DNA from 2 places in the Vibrio parahaemolyticus genome. Region 1 is predicted to be linked to the other one. Evidence: riboswitches for the same ligand, from Rfam matches in the RefSeq annotation. Region 1 holds a riboswitch; the other holds the start of a gene.

What was found. A riboswitch is a leader RNA that binds a small molecule or an ion and turns the genes downstream of it on or off. The one in region 1 is predicted to bind lysine.
Region 2: linked by a shared signal. The riboswitch ahead of tet(35) (tetracycline efflux Na+/H+ antiporter family transporter Tet(35)) and the one ahead of lysC (lysine-sensitive aspartokinase 3) in region 1 are both predicted to bind lysine.

What each region holds. Positions count from the first base shown of each region.
Region 1 covers NZ_UHIL01000001.1:3,261,729-3,266,597, forward strand. Annotated here, with positions in the region: gene uvrA (excinuclease ABC subunit UvrA) at 1-128, shown strand, start outside; gene DYB02_RS16675 (PglL family O-oligosaccharyltransferase) at 196-1,974, shown strand; gene DYB02_RS16680 (pyridoxal-phosphate-dependent aminotransferase family protein) at 2,104-3,225, opposite strand; lysine riboswitch at 3,552-3,730, shown strand; gene lysC (lysine-sensitive aspartokinase 3) at 3,833-4,869, shown strand, end outside.
Region 2 covers NZ_UHIL01000001.1:1,362,114-1,366,982, reverse strand. Annotated here, with positions in the region: gene DYB02_RS06935 (hypothetical protein) at 1-1,824, shown strand, start outside; gene tet(35) (tetracycline efflux Na+/H+ antiporter family transporter Tet(35)) at 1,930-3,531, opposite strand; lysine riboswitch at 3,645-3,825, opposite strand; gene DYB02_RS06925 (DNA-binding protein H-NS) at 4,423-4,830, shown strand.

The DNA.
Region 1 (4,869 bases):
GGATCATCGACTTAGGACCAGAAGGCGGACAAGGCGGCGGAGAGATCATTGCCCAGGGAACACCAGAAGATGTGTCTCAGATCGAAGGTTCGCACACAGCTCGATTCCTTAAGCCTATGTTGAAATAGAAAAAACAGGTAAAGTACAAAGACCAGCCAACGCTGGTCTTTTTTCATTCAAAACAATGCAATATATATGGCTACTATACATGTAAGTGGAACCAAACTTTCTCCTGAAAAAGTACAAGTTCCTCTCAATCGCAAGTTTCTCATCGCCTTGGCCGTTCTGTTTTTACTGGCCATGCACTTTTTTATGCCCAATCCAGGTGGGTCAGGGTTAGCCTTATCCTTCAACGCAACAACGTGGATTGCATTTAGCTTTGCGTTAGGTATCGGTTGCTATCAGCTCGCGAGTAACCGCATTTTACGCTATTCAAAGCTAACCATAGGGTTACTGATCAGCGCGATCATCATGACGTTGCCAGTATTCTACCCCAATGCGGACAGCACTCTGGCAGCGAACAAACTTATCGGCCTGTGGAGTGGTTTCCTGTTTTTTGTTGTCTTACAGCAATTTCATTTCAGTAATAAGCATCGCCAACGGTTACTTTGGTTCATCGTACTGGCTGTCGTGATTGAAGCTCTATTTGGTCTGACGCAATATCTTTTTCTAAAACCAGGGAATCCTTTCGGCTACGACACGATTGCTAACCGTCCGTACGGGATCTTTCAGCAACCGAATGTGATGGCTAGCTTTCTCGCTACTGGATTAGTCATTGCCAGTTACCTTCTAGCTCGTCAACCCTATAAGTACTCACGTAAGCTAAGCGACGTTTACCTTTTGTATGCCGTACCTGTTGTTACCTTGCCGTTGATTGTCGCGTTAGCTTCGCGCACAGGATGGCTAGCGACCATCATCGGTTTGTTGTTAGTGATTCCGTATATGTATCGCTTTGCAACCAAAGGCCGCTTTATTCGCTGGATCGCAGCTTTGGTTACGGGCTTGGTGCTCTCGTTCGTTGTAATGAGCATTGCATTCCCGGATGGAAGTGGACTGGCGACAGAGAAAGTGAATATGGAATCGCCTCGAGCGTACACTTTCCCTCAAACCTTGGATATGGTGATCGAGAAACCGTTCACTGGCTACGGTTACGGTAAGTTTGAATCTGAGTACATGCTGTACACCGCACGCCAGCATGCGCTGAATGAGAACTATCCTGCAGGCTTGCCATCGATGGATCATCCACACAATGAAATGTTGTACTGGGGCGTAGAAGGTGGGCTTCTGCCTGTATTAGGCATAATCCTCGCAATGGGATTGGTTTTACATCGGATTTATCAAGCCAAACGTGGCACACGCCTAGCGTTGCTTGCGTTATTCATTCCTATCGTACTTCACTCTCAGTTGGAATATCCGTTTTATCACTCTCTCGCGCACTGGCTGATTTTCATCATTTTGCTGTATTGGGTCGACCAGCGTGTCTCGCGATATCGCCAAGTTGGGTTTAGCAAAGTGACCAAAAGTCTGCTACGTGTTTTTAGCTTGGTGATTCCGGCCGTGTTTACCTTCTATATGGTGAGCGCACTACACACAAACTACATTCTGACGAAGTTCGAAACTACGCGACCAACTAATCCTGATATTTTGAATCAGGTAAGTAACCCGGTCGTATGGAAAGACAGATTTGACTGGGACGTTTACAGTACCTTTTTGAATATTGGTCTGTACAAGCAAGATCCAAGTTTGATTCAACCTTATATTGATTGGTCATTGCAGATCATTAAAGATAAGCCACGCCCTGCGTTCTACAATAACTTGATCTTGGCTTATCAAGGACTGGATGACAGCAGTAAAGCGGAACAAATTCGTGCAGAGGCTCAATTCCTATTTCCGAACATCGACTTTAGCCAAGTAAATTATCAACCACCCTCACAAGCCCAATCGGCAACGACTAGCGTGTCTGATGCGGAATAGACAAACAAAAAAGCGAAGGACTTCCTTCGCTTTTTTGCTTTCAGCCCAATGATTTTAGGCCCTGTTGGTCTATGAGTAATGAGAAAAACTCTGAGTTCCAAGCTCTTGAGACGCTCTAATGCGCAACTCTTACTCGGTTAAAGACTCTTCCAGAGCCTTCAAGCACAGTGCGACGTTTTCCGCACGAGCACCGTATCCCATCAACCCAATACGCCATGCTTTGCCAGCTAACGCACCTAACCCTGCACCAATTTCAAGGTTGTAAGTTTCAAGTAGATGCGCGCGAACTTTCGCTTCATCGATCCCTTCCGGCACATAAATCGCGTTCAATTGAGGTAAACGGTAAGATTCTTCCACTACAAATTCAAAACCCAGTTTCTGAAGACCATCTTTCAACTTCTCATGCATCAATTGATGGCGAGCCCACGCGTTCTCAAGCCCCTCGTTCTGCAACACAAGCAGCGCTTCATGCAATGCATATAGGCTATTCACTGGAGCTGTGTGATGGTAGCTACGCTTACCTTCCCCACTCCAGTACCCCAACACTAAGCTTTGATCGAGGAACCAACTTTGAACTGGCGTAGTGCGCGATTGAATTTTTTCGATAGCAGCCGGAGACAGCGTCACCGGAGACAAGCCAGGCACACACGACAAACACTTTTGACTGCCCGAGTACACAGCATCAAGCTGCCATTCATCAACTTTTAACGGTACGCCGCCTAACGATGTAACGGCGTCCACAATCGACAGCACATTATATTGCTTGGCTAACTTACCTAGAGTTTGCGCATCACTGACAGCACCTGTTGATGTCTCAGCATGTACAAAAGCCAAAATTTTTGTATCAGGATGTTGCTGTAGTGCTTGTTCAACTTTATCTACTGAAACAGGCGCACCCCATTCATCATCGACTAGCACCACTTCACCACCAGCACGAATAACGTTTTCACGCATGCGCTCGCCAAAGACACCGTTTCGACAAACGATGACTTTGTCACCTTTCTCGATCAAGTTAACGAAACAAGTCTCCATCCCAGCACTGCCGGGAGCAGAAACCGCAATAGTGAACTCATTTTCGGTTTGAAAAGCGTATTTCAACAGCTGTTTAAGCTCATCCATCATCGCGATAAACAGAGGGTCTAGATGACCAACCGTTGGACGGCTAAGGGCTTGCAATACCTGCGGATAAACATCGGAAGGACCAGGGCCCATTAAAATTCGGTGAGGGGGAATAAAGCTTTGGATCGGCATGTCAGCTCCTTGATTGCAGTCATTTAGCCTGAAAGAAGTCATTTTTAGAATTATTTGCCATCAAAACATCGTCACTCTTCATGCTTTGCAAGAAAACTCACTTGAATTATTTAACAAGTCGTTCACCAGAAAACAGGAGCAATTTTTATTTCGATTAGCAATACATTCAGGCATCAAAGGTTTCACACTAATGTATTTTGTTGCACACGGCAATTAGCCCTAAGTATAGAGGTCAAACCACTGTCACAATTTCGTTAATAAAAACCATCATTCTGGTTGAAATATTGATTGACATTGTGACGTCAAAACCGTTCAATGTTTGAGCTTTATGTAGAAGAGGAGCACTGCCCAGGCAGATGATTTGTGGAACCGCAATTCCAATACCAATCATTCAGGGGGAGTAGTGCCGAGGTAAGTCAAAATTGCAGGGTTTGGCTTGTCGGTTGACTTGGGTTGAGTCCCATCAACTGTCATCAGCACCGTCTGATGAAGAGCTTCTGAGGGTACATTTTCAAATGACAATCTAACTACCTCTCTTTTTGCTCTGTTCCTTTCCTCACAAAACATTGGATGTGTATATTTTTTAGGAAGTCGTGGGAGAAACGCAGTGAGCGCATTTAACGTAGCTAAATTCGGTGGGACCAGTGTTGCCAATTTTGAGGCAATGAGTCGTTGTGCCACCATCATCGAAAACAATCCAAATACTCGCCTTGTTGTTAGCAGCGCTTGCTCTGGGGTAACCAACATCTTGGTAGAACTGGCCAATGGCGTTCAAGATCAGGAACACCGTACTGAGTTACTAAAAAACCTAGCTGAGATCCATGATTCCATTTTGGCTCAATTGGAAGATGCGACAGAAGCTTCTTCAGAGGTGTACGGAATTTTAGATACCGTGACCAGCCTTGCAGAAGCTGCCTCAATTCAAGCAAACACCAAACTGACCGACCACCTTGTGGCATGTGGTGAGTTAATGTCGACACACATTTTGGCGCAGCTCATGCGAGAGCGTGGTATCAATGCAGTGCGATTTGATATTCGTGAAGTGCTAAGAACCGACGACAACTTTGGTCGCGCAGAACCGAATATCGAAGCCATTGCTCAACTAGCCCAAGAGAAGCTTATCCCTTTATGTCTTGATTCTGTCGTCATCACACAGGGCTTCATTGGCTCTGACGAAGAAGGCAATACAACAACGTTAGGCCGTGGTGGTAGCGACTACAGTGCAGCCTTGATTGCTGAAGGTGTGAAAGCATCTGGACTTGAAATTTGGACAGATGTTCCTGGTATTTACACGACCGATCCTCGCATCGCACCAAAAGCGTCACCAATCCCAGAGATCAGTTTTAGTGAAGCCTCTGAAATGGCTAACTTTGGCGCGAAAATATTACACCCATCAACACTGGTCCCTGCTCTGCGCCATGATATCCCGGTTTTTGTTGGCTCATCCAAAGAACCAGAAAAAGGTGGCACGTGGATTCGTCATCAAGTCGAAAGCTCACCACTGTTCCGCGCCCTCGCTCTGCGTTGTAATCAAACGATGGTCACTCTACGTAGTGCGAACATGTTCCATGCGTACGGCTTCTTAGCAAAAGTATTTGAGATTTTAGCCAAGCACAAAATTTCGGTAGACCTTATCACCACATC
Region 2 (4,869 bases), 1.9 Mb from region 1:
ACTTCTCTGCCTGATGGAGAAACCATACAGCTATTTCCATTTGCCAACACACCTAACTCCGGTGGGGTTTACAAAGCTTGGGTATCCACAGCAGCGAGCGTAGAAGCCGCTTGTGAAGGTACTGACCTGTATGGCGAAGAAACTGGTGAAAACTGTGCCGGGTTCTTTGGATTTATCCCTCGATTCTCGAAAACAGATAACTTCAAAGCGAAGACTGCAGAGCCAGAACCGCCAAACTTTGATATTGCTTTTCGTGCGTTCCACGACAGAAACCTGAACTGCCAATATGATCCTATCATCGATGAAGTTATTCCTAATTGGGAGTTTGGTATTCGTGACTTAGCGATGGAGATGGGCGGTATGCGTAATACCAAACTTTCCAATGATTCTCCTGACGAGCCAATCACGTTTAGTGTTTTTGGGGTTGAAGACCATCAATGGAGCTTAGACCAATTCATGTGGTGGGCGAAAAAAGTTGGCTTTACCGCAATGAACACCCCATTCACTCACTTCACAACCTTCGCAGATTTAAGAGACTTTGCACCGACGTTCGAAGATGGCGATCTGCATATAGGCTTTGCAAACGCTCTAGCATGTCAAACCAACTTCGACGAAAGCATCAAACGTTCTGCTGGTGAGGACACAGATGAAGCCAGCGGTAATGAGGAGAATGACGTTGGTTTCATGCCTAGTGCTTGGGCTCAACCAACCTTTGATGATGATCCCGTGTTAACCATCCGTTTTGGTTCTATCGGTATTGCCAATCTTAAAGTGTGTAAGTCGTTCGATATGAACGGTAACGGTATTCATGATGAAGGCGAAGGCTTGATTCCGAATTGGCCGGTCAACCTTTACATACCTGACAGTGTACCCGTTCCTAAACCATTCAACCCTGAGTATCCAGAAAATGGTGAATTCTTAGTGATAGAACAACTTCTTCTTGATGCCGGAGTTCTTCCAGAAGGCGAGAATTTAGCGGAAGTCGATGCCAATGGTTACGTCCAGCGAATGACAGGAGAGGATGGCTGTGCCACATTCTTCGTTCTCGTTCCAAATGTTCGCGGTGAAGATCCCGCGCCTTATGAAGTGAGCGAAAGCCTTTCTGCTGCATGGAACAATACCAGTGATCACACCATTTCGTTCGACGTAAAATCTGTCATGAAAATGGAAAATGGCGTCCCTCTCATTATCGGTGAAGTTTACAACCGCAGTGACGCACTTAATGGTAATGAAGTGCACTTCAATAACATTTGTGAAATCACCGCAGACTTTGACACCAAAGGTTACTGGCACAACAAAAATGGCTTAAGTGAACTAACTGAAGCCGACAGAGTATATGTGAATGGTTTAGCCCCTTACGCCTCTCCAAGTAACTACTTTGGAGCTGGTGACGAGCCATTTGACGGTAAATTTACTGGTGGAGAGCCAGTTGAAGCAGCATTTAGCGGCGATTCTGCTATTTGGATGGCCGGGACTTGGCAATCCGAAGTGTCACAATTCTTGGTCGATAGCAATGGCAACGCAGACCTTAACGAGCATAAAGAGCAGCTAGCTCAGCAACTACTCGCATTTATCTTTAACACTCGACATCGTCCAACCTCTGAAGGTTTAACCCAAACTACCGTTATTTGGTTTGGCGATCAGTGGATGTCTATTGGAGATATCATTAGTAACGCGGTCAGCGCTTGGGAAGGTTCAGACATCAATCAAATTGATCAGATCAAGACGGTTTTGGATGGTTTGAATAACAACGATGATGTTCCAATTCTGCCATCGTCGTATGAAGACTGTCCAACACCTGACTTCACACAGCCAGAATCTTAAAGGTTATCCCCAAAAACGCGATTGCCCCCCTCACCTAAATCGCGTTAAAAAAAAGCTCCGCTAGTTACTAGCGGAGCTTCCTCTTTTCAACAAATCATATTGCCATTAAGCACTCTGACATGATGCTATTTTCGATTTCGACAACCATGATAGAACAGCACAGACGATAACAAATGTAATCGATGCTGCAATGAAAGAGAACGCGATTGACGTTGTCATACCAAGTGCAATAAAGCCGACACATGAAACCAAAGCAACAGACAGCGCATAAGGCAACTGAGTTGATACGTGGTCAATGTGATTACAACGAGCGCCTGTCGAAGACAAAATAGTCGTGTCCGAGATTGGTGAACAGTGGTCACCGAATACTGCACCGGCCAAAACCGCACTTAGCATAGGAAGCATTAGTGCGATGTCAGTTGCACCCGCCATATCACCAGCGATTGGTAACATGATACCGAATGTACCCCATGAAGTACCGGTTGAGAACGCCATTAGACCCGACAACAAAAACAGGATTACAGGTAACCAATGCGGATTAATGTTACCTTGAGCCATAGTCGATAGGTACGAACCCGTCTTCATGTCACCGATAACAGAACCAATTGTCCACGCAAACACAAGGATAAGAATCGCACCAAACATTGATTTAGCACCAATCCACAGTGTACGAGTAATCTCAGTCAGTGGTAGACCTTGTTTTAGAACAGTAAACAGAGCAACGGCCAAACCAAGCAAGCTACCGTAAATCAGAGACGTACCCACATCGGTATTCTCGAATGCACCTAACAATGCAAACTCTTTACCGTCAGCAGCCAACGCTTGACCACCGGTGTACATCATCGAAGCAATTGTCGCGACGATAAGCGTAACAATCGGTAGGATTAAGTCAGAGACTTTACCTTTTTCACTCTCACGAATGTCCAACTCTTCGTTAAGCTCATGCGCTTCTTGAGTGTCGTTCTCTTTGTCTTTGTCAAAACCACGACCTTGAGACGCTGCAATTTCATGCTCGCGCATCTTACCGATATCTAGACCAAACCACGCTACTGCAAACACCATTAACAGCGCAAATACAGCGTAGAAGTTCATTGGTATAAGACGCACATACGCCCCAAGCGCTGAATACTCAGTAATACCATGTGATACTAAAATACCGCCGATGATAGTAATGATGTAAGCACCCCAACTAGAAGCTGGCATGATGACACACATAGGTGCAGCGGTTGAATCTAGGATGTAAGCCAGTTTCGCACGAGATACATAGAAGCGATCCGTTACTGGGCGTGAAATCGCACCTACAGCAAGACTATTAAAGTAATCGTCGACAAAAATGAATACGCCTAAAAAGGCTGCAAGAAGTTTAGAGCCGCGTTTACTTTTCACACGAGACTGTGCCCATTCAGCGAATGCGCGAGTACCGCCAGAAAGTGTCAATAGAGCCGTTGTCATGCCTAATAGAATTAGGAAACCAACAATGCTCATGTTCCAAGTGTTAATTCCACCATCTTCAATGAAGACAGAAGACACTTGAGTACCTACATAGCTTGCAGTACCACCAATTGACCAGCTGTTAAGTAGAACCGCACCAAGCGCGATACCTACACCAAGAGAAACTAATACACGTCGAGTCAGAATCGCCAATGTCAGAGCAACAATAGGAGGCAATAATGAAACAGGAGAATGAGAAAAATCTATTAAATTCATGATCTTCAAAAACCAAAGTTTGGCTAGAGATCTACTGCAGACAAGTCACGCCTTCTTTATAAGAAACGTGCTCATGTTGAACTTAGCGACAGGGAAGCGAACACTCCACCCAACCCTACAGTAGCGCTCCATAGTTTAATGTAAATATACTATGGCAGTGTTGTTCCTTTCAGATACAACCCCAGCAAGGCGTTTTGATATACGACTTACTTCGGCAATCTTCGCCTTCCACTATTATTCATTGGCATCACCCCAATAATAGCTACTCTTCGAGACTGCGCCTCTACGGCAACAACAAACAATTAACCGTTAATTGTACAAATTAACAACAAATTGTCTGCAATATTGCATCAGGTAGCAGCCATTGTACTTATGATGAGAACCAATGCAACACATCAAACTAAATTAAACTAATAAATAATCGCCAACCCAATTTATAAACGTCGAACAAACAAATTGAGTATTGTGCAACTGAAATCACGTTAATTGGGTTGTTTATGAAACTTTATTACTACCATAAAAATATCATGGATTATCTAATATCGATAATTTAAAGAAATATGAATAACAAATACCGTACACATTACAGCTTTCGTTTTCTGTTGCGCAAATACAAAGCGTGCCTTTTATAAAAAACACCATTCAATAACTCGCTTGATTAGAATAATCATGTAAAACTTGAATTCACTATCTATTAAGATTTATTTCGAGTTAATTAATATTAGTTTTCAGTCAAAAAATAGCTCCATTTAAACAAAATCATGATTTAGCATTTGCACATAAGGAAAAGATAAAGTTAAATATAAGGACTTATCTTTATTTGTAGATTGGTATTATTTAATCGTAACGATTAAAAATGCCAAACACGTTAACCTATTAATAGGAATCGTTATGTCAGAGCTGACTAAAACACTTCTAAATATCCGTAGCCTTCGTGCATTTTCTCGTGAGCTGACTCTAGAACAATTGGAAGAAGCTCTAGATAAACTAACTACTGTTGTTGAAGAGCGTCGTGAAGCTGAAGAAGCAGAGCGTGAAGCACTAGCACAACAAGAAGCTAAGCTAGCAGAGATTGCAGAAAAAATTGCTCAAGACGGTATCGACGTTGAAGCACTAATTAGCGCACTATCTGGCGAAACTAAGACTAAAGCAAAATCTAAGCGCGCTCCTCGCCCAGCTAAGTACAAGTACATCGACACAAATGGCCAAGAAAAAACTTGGACAGGCCAAGGTCGTACACCTTCTGCAATTCAAGAGCAACTTGACGCAGGTAAATCACTAGACGATTTCCTAATCTAATCGTTCTTGTTTAAAAAGGCTCCCGTTGGGAGCCTTTTT